4 regions of the Pedobacter sp. P26 genome follow, and region 1 is predicted to be linked to each of the others. Evidence: riboswitches for the same ligand, from Rfam matches in the RefSeq annotation. Region 1 holds a riboswitch; each other region holds the start of a gene.
The links. A riboswitch is a leader RNA that binds a small molecule or an ion and turns the genes downstream of it on or off. The one in region 1 is predicted to bind S-adenosylmethionine.

Region 1 (3,152 bases):
CCACTTGGCACATCGCTTCTTGGCGGGGCCATCCCTGCTATTATAGCATATTTCTCCATATCAGCATAAGTATAGTTACCAGAGGATACCAATTGGCGGATATTATTTTCTGCCTCAAAAACTGCCCTCACGCCAGATGGCAATTGATCTTTAGCTTTTTCCATGACATCGAAAGGCAAAATGCCCAGGGCGCCACCTTCTAATTGTGTAAGCTGTTTAGGTGTTAATAGTTTAAGGGCAGTTACTTTAACCTGTCCGTTGTAATCGGCAAATTTTGTTCTGGCAATAATTGTCCAAAGTAGCGCTTGTATATCGTGCTGTTCTACTTCAGGATGTTTTTCTGCACTTTTCAAAATAGAAACCACAATTTCTTCTTTCGGGCCTAAAACCGGTGCAAACATGTAACCATCTCCTTTTGAAGGCGCAAATGTTCCGGCTTTTAAACAATAGCTTTTATTCGTCATTTCGTACAATCCTTCGCAAAGTACAAAACCACCCTCAGGGTTTTTGGGCAATAAATATAAAGGCTGTGCTTTTAATTTTGAAGGATTAACAAAGTCTGGCATTTTTTCACCTTCCCTGTTTACATCTTCAAAACTAGTAGTAATAGCGGCGGGTTGTTTTAAAAACCTGTCTACCCCCAGGGCTTTAGCACCCTGTGCTGTGCCTACTTTTAATAATTTATCTTTTAAGCCTCCAAATTGAGCGCTGGCATTGTTTAAACCCGTTACAATAAATAACAGTCCTAAACATAGTGATTTTGTGTTTTTCATAAAGTTACGATTTAGATAGGATGCACAAACTTAAAATATTAAGCGTTAATTTTATATTAAAAATTTTAAATGGCAAACTCAGCATAAAAATAACGAGTTCATTTTTAGATAGTTAATTTAAAAATCAAAATTTTATTTTGTGAATTAAAATTTAATTAAGACATTTGAAATATTATTTGGTGGAAAGCTAAATAAAAGTCAATCTTCACGGGTTGATTTATAAAGAAGTGGCGAGAGACTGGCTCGATGACCCACTGGCAACCCTCAGAAAGAGAAGGTGCCAATTCCTGACCGGATAGCATGGTGTTATCTGGTGATATAAATTAGAACTGATGAAAACATTAAATCTTCAATCGCTAAGCGAACCCAATGCAAACCTTAAAAAGGCAGAACAATACTCTGTTTCTTTTACTTGTTGCAATATGCGTGCGGTTATTTGTATGTGCTGTTGCATACATTAGTTAAAAAAATCTTCCTTTTTTGTTTCTTTCAAACTGGAAGGTCCCGAACATCGGGATACGCCCTGCCAGGTTTTAGGATCAACCTAAACCACCATATCTAATCGTTCAACAAAATAAAATAGTAATCATGTCAACATCATATAAATTTGAAACTTTACAATTACACGCTGGCCAGGAAATAGATCCCACAACAGGTTCGAGGGCTGTGCCGATTTACCAAACCACTTCTTACGGATTTAACAGCGCCGAACATGGAGCTAATTTATTTGCCTTAAAAGAGTTTGGCAACATTTACACCAGGATCATGAATCCTACCAATGATGTTTTCGAAAAAAGAATTGCAGCTTTAGAAGGTGGTGTAGCGGCTTTAGCAGTAGCATCAGGGCAGGCCGCTCAGTTTATTGCCCTAAATAATATCTTAGAAGCTGGCGACAGCATTGTTTCTTCTACTCATATTTATGGTGGAACTTATAACCAGTTTAAAGTTGCTTTTAAACGTTTGGGTATCCATGTTGATTTTGCAAATCCAGATGTACCTGAAGAATTTGAAGCTAAAATAACAGATAAAACTAAGGCAATATACCTGGAAACCATTGGCAATCCTGCTTTTAGTGTGCCAGATTTTCAGAAAATTGCTGCAATTGCTAAAAAATATGATCTTCCATTAGTGGTTGATAATACTTTTGGCGCAGGCGGTTATTTATTTAAACCATTGGAACACGGAGCCAATATTGTGGTAGAATCTGCAACGAAATGGATTGGTGGCCATGGAACGAGTATTGGTGGTGTGATCATCGATGGTGGAAACTACAATTGGGGCAATGGAAAATTCCCTCAGTTCTCTGAGCCATCAGCAGGCTATCACGGGTTGGTTTTCAGTGATGTTTTTGGCATCGGCGGACCATTTGGCAATATTCAGTTTATTATCCGGGCGCGCGTAGAAGGACTAAGAGATTTAGGGCCTGCCTTATCACCTTTCAATTCGTTTCTTTTATTACAAGGATTGGAAACCTTATCACTCCGCGTTCAACGCCATGTTGATAATGCTTTAGAACTGGCCACCTGGTTAGAAAACCATCCATTAGTTCAGGAAGTACAATATCCAGGATTAGCGAGCAGCAAATATAATAGCCTGGCAAAAAAATATTTAAGTAACGGTTTCGGCGCGGTTCTATCTTTCGAATTAAAAGGAAGTAAAGAAAATGCCACACAGGTTATTGATAACTTAAAACTGGTTTCGCATCTCGCAAACGTGGGCGATGCCAAAACGTTGATTATCCAACCGTCGGCAACCACACACCAACAATTGAGTGAAGCGGAGCAATTGGCTGCAGGTGTAAAGCCAAACGCATTACGGGTTTCAGTCGGTATTGAACACATCGATGATATTAAGGCCGATTTCGAGCAGGCTTTTGCATCTATAAATGTTCAGATCCCTACAGAGAGTTTATCAGCCTAAGCCCGTTCATTTTCCGAATACAATAAACAATGAGTACAGCATCAACATATAATTATAATAAACAGTTCAAATTAGAGAGCGGAAAAAAATCCGTAACCTGCAAGTTGCTTATCAAACTTATGGCAAATTAAATGCAAATAAAGATAATGTAATTTGGGTTTGCCATGCACTTACTGCCAATGCTGATGTTTTTGAATGGTGGGAAGGTTTGTTCGGTCAAAATGCTTTGTTCAATCCGGAAGAGCATTATATTGTCTGTGCAAATGTTTTAGGCTCTCATTATGGCAGTACCAACCCGTTAAGTACCAATCCGGTAACGGGCTTGCCTTATTATCTTTCGTTTCCACAATTTACTATCCGGGATTTAGTATCGGCACATCAGTTATTGGCTTCACATTTAGGTATTGATTATATTAAATTATTAATCGGTGGTTCTTTAGGTGGGCAACAGGCTGTGGA
Region 2 (3,152 bases), 2.4 Mb from region 1:
TCAGAACTTTACTTCGATAAGCAGATTTATAACTTTTTATTGCATCCGCAATGGGATGAGTTTGGTTCGAATACACTGTACATGAAGGTATTATATGCCGACTACGACAGAAGTTATGCCATTATCGAATTTATCGGCGAGTGGAACGATGCCATTAACAACGATATTATGCTGATGAAGCGCGATATTTTAGAGCTGATGATGGACGAAGGCATTAATAAGTTTATCCTGATAGGAGAAAATGTACTTAATTTTCACGCTTCAGATGATAGTTATTACGAAGAATGGTTTCAGGAAGTAGAAGATGGCTGGATTGTTGGGGTAAATTTTCAGGAGCATGTGATCAGCGAATTTCGCGATAATAGCATCGATTATTACATTAACTTTGGCGGTGCATTTGATAATCTGCCATGGCGTACATTAAAACCGTTACAATTCTTTAAAAAAGTTGAAGAACTGTTGACAAAAAGATTGAACTAAAATATTATCTTTATCTTACGAGATAATTTAAAGAAAGAGATTAACAAGGCAAAGCTTAATCATTAATAATTATGAATATTTCAGTAACTCAGTTATATGCACCTTTAAGCGAAAAGCTAGATAAGGATGTTGCCGAAAATTTAACAAGTTATATTGAGTCTAAAGTTGATAAAACAGTTGTAGATAAAACTGCACATTTAGCCTCAAAAGAAGATTTGGCAAATACAAAAACAGACATGATAAAATGGTTTGTTGGGTTATTCATAGCTTTAGCATTAATGATAATCGGACTTTATTTCAAATAAAAACTAATAAATACACAAAAAATTAAATGGAACAACAAAATTATCAATATCAGGACAACAGTGTTTTCGTTCAGGAACGATCTGTTTCTAAAAAATTCTTTGCCAACGTTTTCTTATGGATGTTTGTGGCGTTAAGTTTATCGACAGTGGCAGCGTATTTATTTGGTACTAATGAGCAATTGATGCAATACCTTTTAAATATTAATCCCTCAACTGGAAAAGTGAGCATGTCGATTTTCGGTTATGTAGCGATGTTTGCACCACTCGGATTGGTTTTATTAATGGGATTCGGTTTAAGCAGATTATCATTGCCAGCATTAATTGGCGTTTTTGTACTTTATTCAGTATTAACTGGAGTGAGTTTAAGTTTTATCTTGTTAACTTATACTTCAGGCTCAGTGGTGAGTTGTTTTGCTGGAGCTGCCGGAATATTTGGAATTATGGCATTTATGGGTTATACAACCAATATCGATCTAAGTAAATTTGGGCCAATTTTAATGGTTGGCGTAATTGGTTTAGTGATTGCCAGTGTAATAAATATGTTTGTTCAAAGCGAACAGTTCAGTTTGTTTATGGCATTCATTGGTATTGCCATATTTACGGCATTAACGGCTTACGATGTGCAAAAAATAAAAAGAATTGGCGAAGGGATCGAAGCTAGCGGCGAACAGGTTCTTCAGATTGAATCTAAAAAAATGGCTATTGTAGCTGCGCTGTCCTTATACTTAGATTTCTTAAATATCTTCCTTTTCTTATTACGCATTTTCGGAAGCAGAAAGTAATGAATAAGTTTGTCGCAGTTGTTAGCTTCATCTTAATTGGCGCTTGTATACAGGCGATAACTAAATCTTTTATAACCGAAAATATCTATATTGTAAGTTCCGTAGGTGGAATTTGGTTGGCGTATATAGTAATTTTGTATAATAAAAAATATGGAAAAAAGGTAGTCTGCTGATTTTAAAAACAGAACAATATTCTTAAGGCTGCGCAGTTTTGCGTGGCCTTTGTAATTTTATTTGGTTGCAAGGCGATAAATTTTGGAATTGATGTTGCTTTGTTGCATTTTTGTATGCTTATTAAGAAAGACGGAGGGATTAGACCCAACGAAGTCTTAGCAACCTGTAACCTACAAGGTGCTAAATTCTATTCTGCAAATAGCGGAAACAGATAAGTTTAGGATTACGATTCACGTACCAACTTTTTAGATAAGCCTTTTAGGATGTAATAATGTATAATGGAGGATGTATGATGTGTCTTGCCATTTTCCATTTTCCATCCCACATTTTACACAACAAATGGGTATAAGAGAAGAATTAGAGAAACGTATTTTGGTGATTGATGGTGCAATGGGTACCATGATTCAGCGATATACCTTAACCGAAGAAGATTTTAGAGGGGAGCGATTTAAAAACCATCCCTGTGATGTAAAAGGCAACAACGATTTGCTCAACATCACACGTCCGGATATTATAAAAACAATACACCTGGAATACCTGGCGGCCGGTGCCGATATCATCGAAACCAATACGTTCAGTACCCAGCGCATTTCGATGGCCGATTACCAGATGGAAGACCTTTCTTACGAAATGAGTTTCGAAGGGGCACGGGTGGCAAAAGAAGCTGTAAATGAATTTATGGCTGCAAACCCCGGTCGCAAGTGTTTTGTGGCTGGTGCTATTGGCCCAACTAACCGTACCCTTTCCATGTCGCCGAATGTAAACGATCCTGGTTTTAGGGCGGTTTATTTTGATGAACTGGAAGCTGCTTATTATGAGCAGGTACGGGGTTTGGTAGATGGTGGTTCTGATGTATTATTAATCGAAACTATTTTCGATACTTTAAATGCTAAAGTGGCTATTGTAGCCATAAAAAAATACGAAGAGGTAATTGGCCGTAAACTGGAGATCATGATTTCTGGTACTATTACCGATGCTTCCGGCAGAACACTTTCGGGGCAAACTGCCGAAGCTTTTCTGAACTCTGTAATGCACGCAAAACCATTAAGTATCGGTTTTAACTGTGCTTTAGGTGCAAAAGAAATGCGTCCGCATATTGAGGAGCTTGCTGCAAAAGCAGGTTGTTACGTTTCGGCCTATCCAAATGCAGGATTACCAAATGAGTTTGGTGCTTATGATGAGCAACCACACGAAACCGCACATTTGGTTGACGATTTTATTGCCTCTGGCTTTGTGAATATTGTGGGCGGTTGTTGTGGTACTACGCCGGAACATATTGGTTGCATTGCCAAAAATGCCAGAAAAGCTGAACCCCGCAAAATTCCGGTGCTCGAGCCTTATATGCGTTTAAGCGGATTGGAACCTGTAACCATCACTCCGGATAGTATTTTTGTCAATATTGGTGAAAGAA
Region 3 (3,152 bases), 870 kb from region 1:
TGAGTGCAACGACGGATCTTACAGTTGACTTTAGTATTCTTAATAATTAAAGATTTGCTTCGCAGAGCCTTCTGGGTTCTTCACTGCGTTCAGAATGATAGCAGCTTTGCGCCTTCCCTTAGTGCCCTTTATGGTAAAGGGTGGAAAATGTAAAATGAATGATGGAATGAAAAGGCTCCATGCTCTTCGTGTTTTTCTCTTTATGATCTCTGTGGTAAAAAATGGAAGATGGGACAGGTTGACGATAAAACACAATCGCTCGCAATTTGTCATCCTGAGTGCAACGACGGATCTTACAGTTGACTTTAGTATTCTTAATAATTAAAGATTTGCTTCGCAGAGCCTCCGGGTTCTTCACTGCATTCAGAATAACAAACGCCCTGCCTAAATTAATGATTGCAAATTATATATCTGTAAATCAATTATTTACAGATAAAGTCTATAAAATCTATAGGAATAATTGTTTAAATTAATCAAAGTTTATACTTTTACAAAAAAATATAATAGTTCACTAGCAAATTTACGTTCAATATGAAACTCCGCAGACAACCTCAGCCATATTTTCTGATCAATTATTCAGATCAATATAACTGCTGTTGCCGCTAATATAAGCTAAGATACAGATCACCTGATAAAGGTTTTCATTCAGATATTCTTATTTAAAAATCCTGGTACCCCGGGGCCTTTTGATAGAATATTATGGTGGTCATGTATTTCAGTCAATAAGTTGCCGGGGTATCAGGAACCGCCTAACTAATCACCACCACTAGTTTAGGTTATTACTCTAATTAATTCACCACCATTAATTAGTTGATTTATACAGAAGAAGGGAGAGTCAGTACTCGTTGAACTTCTAGCAACTTTCCATAGGAAAAAGTGCTCAAACTGATCTAGCAATAGATTATAAATTAACCAATAACAAGTAAACTCACGTTTCCTGTTAGGGATTTCATTAAAAGCATAACAGTTGCTTAAACAGCCTGTATCCATGCTATATGGTTTTCTGTGGGAAAAATTATGCCTTGTTATTAAAAACTCTAAAACGATAGTGTTTAACTAATAATGATGATTATGAAAATGAAAATTTCCTCAAGAATTGCATGCTTAACCACCTCAGTCCTGTTATTGGGAGGTATTGCATCTGCCAGGGTGGCAAAACCATTCCCAAAAGAAGGGATTTGGAGGGGTGAGTTTAGTGTAAGCGAATCAAAAGTGCCCTTTAATTTCGAATTGAAAGGTAAAAGCCCTCAAACGGGTATCTTAACCTTAATTAATGGTTCCAGACGTGATGATTTCCATGTAGAGAGGCGTGGTGACGATTCCATCTATGTAAAAATGAATACTTACGATGCTGCTTTGGTGGCAAAAATAGAAACCGATGGAACATTATCAGGTGAATACCGCAGCCTGGTACCTGGTTTCAGGGGTAATTCACTTCCTTTTGTGGCAGAGCATGGAAAAAATGGCGATACCAGGGAACTGGAAGGCACCGTACAGGGCGATGAATTTGAATTATCTGGTTTTACCGGACCAAGTCCTTTTATTGTGAAAGGAAAAATAAATGACGATAATAGCATTACCGGAGAGCAGGGCTTTGGGATATATAAAAACCTGAAATTTGATGGCCAGCGCAACGAAAATGCCGAGCTTCCTGATCCTTACAAACTTACTTTTCTTAAAGAAGGTTATAAAAAACTTGATTTTACCTTTCCAGATTTAACAGGAAAAAATGTTTCCTTAACCGACGATAAATATAAAGGTAAGGTCGTAATTATTGAGACGATCGGTACCTGGTGTCCTAACTGCACCGATCAAACTGTTTTTCTTTCGCCATGGTTTAAAAAGAACCAAAAACGCGGGGTAGAAGCCATTGCAATTGGTTTCGAGCAAAAAGATGATCTTGAATATGCCAAATACACTTTAGGCAAACTGAAAGAGAAATATGGCATCACTTACGATATCCTGTTTGGTGGCATTGCCGATAAAAGAGTAGTGGCCGAAAAACTACCTGCGCTAAATAAATTCATTGCTTTTCCAACAACCATCATTATCGATAGAAAAGGCAATGTAAGGGAAATTTATACTGGTTACACCGGAACGGTAACTGGAAAATATTTTAACGATTACGAAACCAAATTCAATAAAGTGCTCGACGAGCTGATCGCAGAACCTGTACCCGAAAAACTGGCTTCAGCAGAAACACTAAAAAGTAAATAAACCAAACCAACTAAACTAAATATGGGGCTGCATCGTATTGCATCCCATATTTTAACCTACACTTAAAACTTTATAATATGAAAAACTACATGGCTAAAATGCAGGCGCTGGTTCTGGTATCGCTCATTTCTACAACAGCCTTTGCTGTAGATAAGGTAAATGAAGAGCCAAAAACGACCAAAAAATTTATAAAAGAAGGAATTTGGCGTGGTGTTTTTAAAGTTGCCGAAACAGAAGTGCCTTTTAATTTCGAACTGAAAGGTAAAGATGCAGCGCATGCCACCTTTACACTGCTAAACGGCACACGGAGAGACGATTTCCACATCAAATATTTGGGGCAGGATTCACTCTTTATCAAAATGAATACTTACGATGCAGCTTTGGTGGCCAAAATAGAAAGCGATGGCCGGATATCTGGTGAATATAGAAGCCTGGTGCCGGGTTTGCAGGGCAATGCTTTGCCCTTTACTGCAGAGCAAGGTAAATCTTATCGTTTTGTTGAGCCGGGAAAAGATGTTGCGCCTGTTGCCAACTTAACTGGTAAATGGGAGTTTAAGGGTTTTTCCAAAGAAGCCGTTCCAAACAAAGTTGCCATATTAAAACAAGAAGGAAATAAACTTACTGGTGTAATTATGCAGGTAACTGGCGATAGCCGTGAGCTGGAAGGTACCGTACAGGGAAATCAGTTTGTACTTTCTGGTTTTAGCGGACCAAGTCCTAAAATTTATAGGGGCACCATTAATGAAGACGGCACACTTTCAGGCGAAATTAGCCAGGGCATTTACGATAACTTAAAGTTTACCGGTGTAAAAGACAGTCAGGCAGAATTGCCAGATCCTTATAAACTAACACATTTAAAGGAAGGCGTTAAAAAACTTGCTTTTACTTTTCCTGATCTGAATGGGAAGCCTGTCTCATTAACTGATGATAAATAT
Region 4 (3,152 bases), 610 kb from region 1:
CCTGACTTCCCCTTGCACCCAAAATTTCACCACTTAAAGTACCGTCTGGCTGAAAGGTGCCTTTATAGTAAGAAGGAGAGGAGCCGATGAAACTCGAAAGCTGGAATTCATTGCCTTCTACCACGCCTTCAAGATAACGAGAATCGCCGGTTACACGTAAAAATGTGCCGGTAAGTTTGTTTCCTGTTTGCTTAAATAAACCTACTGTTTTTTCTTCCTTACCATTTGTCGATGTAAAAACCACATCATAACTTCCAGAATAGTCTGCTGTGGCAGGTTTATCAGTTTTGAAACGATAATTTTTTCGCTCGGCAATAATTATCAAAGGTTTGCCAGTTTTATCCTGTTTTCTTAATGCGCCGGTTAGTTGATCACCAACTATAGCAAATGCAAGTTCGTTATCAAACTGATCCAGTTTGACAAAAAGTGAATCGGCAGTTTGTTTTACCCGACCACCTTCGAAACTTTCTTCGGCATTGCGGAAATATAATTTCTGTTGACCGCTTTTTTCGTTGATTTCGAAATTAAAAGGGATTTCTAATCCTTCCTTTACTTTCGCTATACCACGCCAATGGCCCAGCGCAACAAATGCTTTTGCTTTTTTTCTTTGATTGTTGCTTGTTGGCGATTGGCCAATACAGCCTGTTGTTGCGCAAAGGTTAAAGAGGTTGATATGGCCAGTATGGCGGTAAATATGGATTTTAGGTTCATCAGGACGTGTGTTAATCGACTAAATTAGTCGACAAATATACGGGCGGAATAACCAAATAAAAAATATTTCATTAAAAATCTATAAAAACTATAGGATAAATGGAATTAATTATACCTTTGCCCCAGTTATTTTAAAATACTTATCAAGAAAGGCGGAGGGAATGGCCCTGTGAAGCCTTAGCAACCATCTAATTTATAGAAATGGTGCTAATTCCATCCCTGATGAATCTGGGGTAGTTAAGTCAGTTGTTTGCATTATCCTTATCAAAATATATGGAGCACTTCTGATTTAAGGGGTGCTATTTTTTTGCCCTGACGCTGCTTTTGATAAGTAAATATGTTTTATAGAAAATCATTGAAATGAAAAAAACAGACGAGTTAAAATCCATTGATGCAAACCCTAATGCATATTTCCGAATGCGCACGCCCTGTTAAAATTGCTCCGTTTTAACAGGCCCATTTGATCTAACCACTCCATTTTATTTTTAATAAAACACGTTTATTAACTGTTTAGGAGTCGTTTTGCCCAGATTTTTATCTTTTAACTAATTTTTAAACATACACATGATCAAACTTTTTAAATCAATACCACTCATCTTACTGCTCTTTATTACGCAGCAGGTATTTGCTCAAAATGTCACCATTACCGGAACGGTAAAATCGGCGGATGGCGAAACACTGCCAGGCGTTTCTATTCTTATCAAAGAAACCAAACAAACCACTATTTCTGATGGTAAGGGCGTTTTTTCTATCAGTGCGCCTGATCAAGCCATTTTAGTATTTTCATACATTGGCTTCAAAACTCAGGAAATACAAATCAACAAAAATGCTGGCCCAATTTCGGTCATTCTTCAACCCAGCGATAATGCGCTTGACGAAGTGGTAGTAACGGCTCTTGGTATTTCAAGGGAGAAAAAATCTTTGGGTTATGCCGTTCAGGAATTGAAAGGAGACCGTGTAGCCGAAGCTAAAGAATCTAACCTGGTAAATGCATTGGCTGGAAAAATAGCTGGGGTTAGGGTAACGAACAGTCAGGGGAGTATGGGATCATCTCGCGTAGTCATCAGAGGAGAAACATCTATAGCCGGAAATAACCAGCCTTTATTTGTGGTTGATGGAATTCCGGTAGATAACTCGCAGTTGAATTCGGCTGGGGCCAGGGATTACGCCAATACCATTTCAGATATCAATCCGGAGGACATCGAATCGATGAGCGTCCTAAAAGGACCAAATGCAGCTGCATTATATGGCTCGAGGGCTGCAGCAGGGGTGATCCTCATTAAAACCAAAACAGGTAAATCGAAAAAAGGATTGGGCATTGCCATTAATTCAAACGCGGTTCTAGAAACTTTGCTCACCCTGCCGGTTTATCAAAATGCTTTTGGTCAGGGATCAGAAGGTAAGTTCAGTTATGTGGATGGCGCTGGTAAAGGTATTAATGATGGGGTAGATGAGAGCTGGGGACCAAAACTGGATGGTAGGTTAATTCCGCAGTTTTATTCCAAAGGGGTGCCTGTTCCGTTTGTAGCCCATCCGGATAACGTACGCGATTTCTTTCAAACGGGATATTCCTTAAATAATGGGGTATCTGTTGCAGATGCTGGCGAAAAATACGACTTCCGATTATCGTACAATAACCTGAAACAAGTAGGTATAGTACCAAACTCCGGACAGGGCAAAAATTCGTTTGTATTGAATACCACAGTAAAAGTAACACCTAAATTAACTTTAACCGCAAACGCAAATTACAGCAAACTTAATTCTGATAATTTACCAGGAACGGGTGGATCAAGATCAACCAGTACCATGTTGCAGTTTACCTGGTTCGGCCGTCAGGTTGATATTAACCAGCTAAAAAACTATTTGGATGAAAATGGAAAAACGTTTAACTGGAATAATAGCTATTACAGCAATCCATATTGGGTAGCTTACGAAAATACAGTTTCGCAGAACCGCAGTCGGATTATAGGTAGTTTAGCCCTTAATTATAAAATTATTGATGGCCTTGATTTCAATTTCAGATCGGGTACGGATTATTACAACGATAGGCGTAAAGTTAGAATCGCTTATGGTACGAACGGAACACCTTTTGGATCTTACACCGAAAGTGCCTTTACGGTAAGCGAGAATAATACCGACGCAACCTTAAACTTTAACAAACAGTTAAACGATGATTTTAGCTTAGAATTATTGGGTGGCGGTAACATCCGCAGGCAATATATTGAGCAGAATGATCAAAGTGCACCTAAACTGGCCATCGCCGGACTTTATACCCTTAAAAACTCTCGTGATCCCTTGATTTCATCCAATAATTTATCGCGTTTAAAATCATATAGCGTTTATGCATCAGGTCAGATCGGTTTCAGAAATTACCTTTTCGCCAACATCACGGCACGTAACGATTGGTCGTCTACTTTGCCTGCGCAGAACAGGTCTTATTT

Region 2: another riboswitch for S-adenosylmethionine. It lies ahead of metH (methionine synthase); the one in region 1 lies ahead of ACQ86H_RS15605 (O-acetylhomoserine aminocarboxypropyltransferase/cysteine synthase family protein).
Region 3: another riboswitch for S-adenosylmethionine. It lies ahead of ACQ86H_RS19645 (peroxiredoxin family protein); the one in region 1 lies ahead of ACQ86H_RS15605 (O-acetylhomoserine aminocarboxypropyltransferase/cysteine synthase family protein).
Region 4: another riboswitch for S-adenosylmethionine. It lies ahead of ACQ86H_RS12810 (SusC/RagA family TonB-linked outer membrane protein); the one in region 1 lies ahead of ACQ86H_RS15605 (O-acetylhomoserine aminocarboxypropyltransferase/cysteine synthase family protein).

The regions. Positions count from the first base shown of each region.
Region 1 is NZ_CP192574.1:3,360,809-3,363,960, forward strand. Features, by position in the region: gene ACQ86H_RS15600 (hypothetical protein) at 1-773, opposite strand, end outside; SAM riboswitch class I at 988-1,098, shown strand; gene ACQ86H_RS15605 (O-acetylhomoserine aminocarboxypropyltransferase/cysteine synthase family protein) at 1,362-2,693, shown strand; partial or broken gene ACQ86H_RS15610 (homoserine O-acetyltransferase family protein) at 2,723-3,152, shown strand, end outside.
Region 2 is NZ_CP192574.1:5,733,214-5,736,365, reverse strand. Features, by position in the region: gene ACQ86H_RS26675 (hypothetical protein) at 1-480, shown strand, start outside; gene ACQ86H_RS26670 (hypothetical protein) at 552-785, shown strand; gene ACQ86H_RS26665 (Bax inhibitor-1/YccA family protein) at 812-1,567, shown strand; SAM riboswitch class I at 1,856-1,959, shown strand; gene metH (methionine synthase) at 2,081-3,152, shown strand, end outside.
Region 3 is NZ_CP192574.1:4,229,051-4,232,202, reverse strand. Features, by position in the region: SAM riboswitch class I at 813-910, shown strand; gene ACQ86H_RS19645 (peroxiredoxin family protein) at 1,072-2,217, shown strand; gene ACQ86H_RS19640 (peroxiredoxin family protein) at 2,295-3,152, shown strand, end outside.
Region 4 is NZ_CP192574.1:2,754,109-2,757,260, forward strand. Features, by position in the region: gene ACQ86H_RS12800 (peroxiredoxin family protein) at 1-325, opposite strand, end outside; gene ACQ86H_RS12805 (hypothetical protein) at 559-711, opposite strand; SAM riboswitch class I at 849-955, shown strand; gene ACQ86H_RS12810 (SusC/RagA family TonB-linked outer membrane protein) at 1,276-3,152, shown strand, end outside.